Regions from separate parts of the Colwellia sp. BRX9-1 genome, predicted to be linked through region 1. Evidence: predicted binding sites of a transcription regulator. Region 1 holds the regulator's gene; the other holds the start of a gene.
What was found. The regulator FNR, encoded in region 1, switches genes on or off when oxygen is low (the NO sensors DNR and NnrR bind a similar motif). The targets are predictions, from matches to a motif close to TTGATCTAGATCAA.
Positions count from the first base shown of each region.

Region 2: a site for FNR is predicted at 715-728, ahead of yegQ (tRNA 5-hydroxyuridine modification protein YegQ). Genes of this name have one in related genera too.

Region 1 covers NZ_JACGVM010000006.1:187,249-189,673, forward strand. The annotation lists gene uspE (universal stress protein UspE) at 1-675, opposite strand, end outside; gene fnr (fumarate/nitrate reduction transcriptional regulator Fnr) at 825-1,544, opposite strand; gene H4J76_RS08385 (sulfite exporter TauE/SafE family protein) at 1,583-2,260, opposite strand; gene ccoS (cbb3-type cytochrome oxidase assembly protein CcoS) at 2,266-2,425, opposite strand, start outside.
Region 2 covers NZ_JACGVM010000004.1:24,713-27,137, forward strand. The annotation lists gene H4J76_RS05720 (HDOD domain-containing protein) at 1-538, opposite strand, end outside; gene yegQ (tRNA 5-hydroxyuridine modification protein YegQ) at 810-2,210, shown strand; gene H4J76_RS05730 (YfhL family 4Fe-4S dicluster ferredoxin) at 2,218-2,425, shown strand, end outside.

The DNA of each region.
Region 1 (2,425 bases):
TTTGTGATGATTAAACATAGTGTCGTTATATTCAGAGGCGTTAAACTCTGGAATTTCAATGGCAATATTTACTGGCGTACCTGGATAAGAATTCACCAAATGAACATTGGCTTTAATCAGTGAAGAAAACACTATTGATTCTTGGGTTAACTTATTATTAAGCGCTTTGTGCTCATCATCATCGCTACCGATATTGAGTGCGGTAAGTAAATTACCATTGCTTGGCCAGCTATGGTCTTTAACCAGTAATACTGGGCAGGGACATTTCCTTAATATATGCCAATCTGTTGGCGTAAAAATAACCGACTTTAGCTTGTCATGTTGATGGGTGCCTTTGATGACAATATCGAAGTTTTCAGCCAGTACTTTTTTTATGATCTTTTCAAATGGGCGATTATGCCAAATAATACAGGTATCTATGGTTATGTCTTGGTGATCAGTTTCTGAAATCTTTTCGTCTAACCATAGTTTACGATCATTAATAACCGATTGACGCATTGCTTCTCGCTCGTCGCCAGAAAGCATGGTGGTCATTTCATAAGATAAATCATAAATGGTTAAAAATGCAGTGATCTGTCCGCCACTATGTCGTGCTAATTCAATCGCACGTTTCAACGCTTTTTGATTTTCAGTGGTTGGATCAATAACGGCTAATATTTTTTTATACTTATCCATAATATTTACTCCCTAGTTATTAAATAATATTAATAATAGACCATAATTAATAGATATTATTTGCTTTAAATCATAATATTTCAATAAAAAAAATGCTTAACATCTTTAATGTTAAGCATTTATCTATAATTATTTAAAAAAGCGATAAACTACAGTGAAGCACACTCGTTAAGTTTATCCATATTAAGTATTGTGATGAGTTTTCCATCAACTGTGATTAATTCATTTTTTTGAAAACGATTTAATAATCTACTGATGGTTTCAACCGTTAAACCAATATAATTACCAATGTCACTTCGCGTCATCGTTAGGCGAAAATCTGTTAGTGACATACCCCGTGCATGATAGCGACTGGCTAAGGTTGAAATAAAAGTTGCTAAGCGTTGTTCAGCATTTTTGCGGTTAAGTAGCGTTAACATTTCTTGATCTGAGCGGATTTCGGAACTCATCATGCGAAGAATTTGTTTTTTCAACTTAGGCATCGTATTCGATAATGAATCTAAAGTATTGTAAGGTATCTCACAGACCATAGATGTTTCTAAGGCTTTTGCAAAACTAGGATGCTCTGACTCAGCAATAGCATCAAAACCTAATAAATCACCCGCTAAATGAAAACCGGTAATTTGTTCTTCACCTTGTTCATTAACCGTAAATGTTTTGAATGTTCCAGAGCGAATAGCGTATAAAGCTTGCATTTTGTCGCCATCTTGGAAAATTTGTTCGCCTTTATGAATAGGGCGTTTACGGTCAATAATGCTGTCTAGTGTATCGAGTTCTTTATCATTTAAAGAGAAAGGTAAACACAGCTCGCTGATACTACAGTTTTGACAATGAATATGTTGAGATGTAGAACATGGCTTTTTATACATATTAACCTAAATGAGTTATCCCTAATTTATCGATCATATTAAAACAATTGCTTATATGCAAACATTAAACTGTATATTCCGTATGAAATTATCATTAGCGCCATTATTTTCTTGAATTTCGTGTTTGTTACCAACGACTTTATACCAAAAGAGCCAAGTGAAAGACTTAACAAGGCTGGTAAAGTACCTAAACCAAAACTGGTCATAATTAGGGCGCCACTGAGGGCACTTCCACTGGCTAAGGACCAAGTTAATGTTGAGTAGACTAAACCACAAGGTAACCATCCCCAGACTGCTCCTAATGCTAGCGCTTGTTTAGCATTATTAATGGGAATAAACCTTTTACTTAACGGGGATAGATAGCGCCAAAGGAACTTACCCATTTTTTCAACTTTTGATAGCCACATTAACCATTGGCCTAAATACAAGCCTAATAAAATTAAAAATACCGCTGCAAATAACCGTAAAAAACCTAATGGAACGCCAATATTCTTTATTGCAATAGAACTACTAAATCCAACGATTGCCCCAATTAAGCTATAAGAAAAAATTCGGCCAACATTATATGCACCGACCAGCTTAAATTTATCGCTGCCTTTTTGTTGCGGTGATATAGCAGATGTTAACATCGTTGTTATACCACCGCACATACCGATACAATGTCCCGAACCTAACAAGCCGATGATGAATGCCGATAAATAATCTATACTCAACATGGCTGTTATTTACTACCCGTATCATTTTTAGCTGTATTTTCGCTATGGGTTTCAGTGGACTTTTTGGTGGTAGTGTTTTCATCTTCATCAAACAAGATACTCATACCTTGTTTCTCTAAATCATCAAATTGTTCAGTTTTTACTGCCCAAAAAAATAAATAAATG
Region 2 (2,425 bases), on a different contig from region 1:
AAAAAGTCGGGTTAGCGAAAACATCAGGATGATTTTCAGCTTCAGTTAAAATGGGTAAAACACCTATATTATGAACCAGTGCCGCCAATGTTAAGGTGTCTAACGTTAATGATGTGTGTTTATGGTCTTGGATATAAAAAGTCATTAAACTGATGGCAACTGCGGCTACATCGACGGTTTTTTTCCATGACTTTTTCAAATACATTGAAACTATTTCATTTTTTGAAACAAATACTTGCTCTAACGCCATCGCTGTTGCGATACTTTTGATTTGGCGCAAACCAATGCGAGTTACAGCCTGGTTGACTGTTTCAACTTTAACAGAACGTCCTAAAATAACGCTATTCGCTACTTTCAACATACCCAAAGATAAAGCAGGGTCATGACCGATAATATCACTCATTTGTTTTAAGTTAATGTTTGGATCATCCGCCGCTTGGCGCACTTTCAGTGCTACTTCTGGCAAGGTTGGAAGTACAAGCGCATCTTGTTTAATTTTTTCTACTAAAATTGTATAAAGGGCATTTTCAGTTCCCATAGTCTCACCTTAATTATTATTATCATTTGTCAATTATCAATTGTATTACATTAAAAAGTAGCACAGTTTTTTGCTTATATTATTATTTTAGGTCAAATATTAGTAAATTTTTCAATACTGTATCTTTATTAGACAAATGCTCAAATATTTAAAATTCTAGTTTTTAATCACTTAATATGATTTTCATCAAAGAACCGCCTGATAAGCTGTTTACCTATGACAAACGATGTTTTTATAATACAGCTAATATAAATCATCTATGTTGTTCATTATGCTAAAACCTGAATTATTATCGCCTGCTGGAACCTTAAAAAATATGCGTTATGCTTTTGCTTACGGAGCTGATGCTGTGTACGCAGGGCAACCCCGTTACTCTTTACGGGTGAGAAATAATGAATTCAATTTAGAGAATCTTAAAATTGGTATTAATGAAGCTCATTCCCTAGGTAAAAAGTTTTACTTAGTCAATAATATTGCTGCACATAACAGTAAATTAACAACGTTTATTAAAGATATTACGCCCGTTATAGCAATGCAGCCCGATGCCCTGATCATGTCTGATCCCGGCCTTATCATGATGGTACGGGAAAAATTCCCTGATATGCCAATTCATCTATCTGTGCAAGCTAATGCGGTTAATTGGGCAACCGTAAAGTTTTGGTATCAACAAGGTGTTGAGCGCGTTATTTTATCACGTGAATTATCGCTTGATGAAATTGAAGAGATTCGTTTTCGATGCCCTGAAATGGAATTAGAAGTTTTTGTTCATGGTGCTTTATGCATGGCATATTCTGGTCGTTGCTTGTTGTCTGGTTACATTAATAAACGCGACCCAAATCAAGGAACATGTACAAATGCTTGTCGTTGGAAATATGATAGCCACCAAGCAAAAGAAAACGAAACCGGTGATATAATAGCGGTACAGCCAGACACTAAAGTAAAACCAGAACTATTTATCCCTGATTCAGCTAAAATCATTATTCCAGAGCAACAACCAATTGAGGATATTATTTTATTGCAAGAGCAAGGTCGACCCGGTGAATATATGCCAGCATTTGAAGATGAGCACGGTACTTATATAATGAATTCAAAGGATTTACGTGCCGTTGAACATGTAGAACGTTTAATAAAAATAGGCGTGCATTCATTAAAAATTGAAGGTCGAACTAAATCATTTTATTACTGTGCTCGAACAGCACAAATTTATGGCCAAGCTATTTCTGATGCTTTAAGTAATAAACCTTTTAATCAAAATTTAAATACCGATTTAGAACATCTTGCTCACCGAGGTTATACCCAAGGTTTCTTAAAACGTCACCGCCATAGTGACACACAAAATTCTGATTACGGTTATTCAAAAAGTGATACTCAGCAATTTGTTGGTGAAATATTAGGCCGCAACGAAATAACAGGTTTAGTAGAAATAGAAGTAAAAAATAAATTTCTAGTCGGTGACCGTTTAGAGTTAATGACACCGCTAGGTAATACATCTTTTGTTTTATCTCATATGGAGAACGCCAAAGGTGAAGTTATTATTGACGCAAAAGGGTCCGGTCATAAAGTATCAATTTCGTTAGTAACTGAGCACGATTTAACTTTTGGTATTATTATGCGCTACCTTAATGAAGGTGGCACAACACGCCAACCGTTTACACAAAATCAAGTAGCGTAATAGGGCCATGGCACTGATTATAGAAGATGCATGTATTAACTGTGATATGTGTGATCTAGAATGTCCTAATGAGGCCATTGCATTGGGTAGCATGATTTATGAAATTGACGTGGATAAATGTACTGAATGTGTTGGCCATTATGACAAGCCAACTTGTATTAGCGTTTGTCCTATTGATTGTATCAAAAAAGATCCAAAGCATAATGAAAATGAGC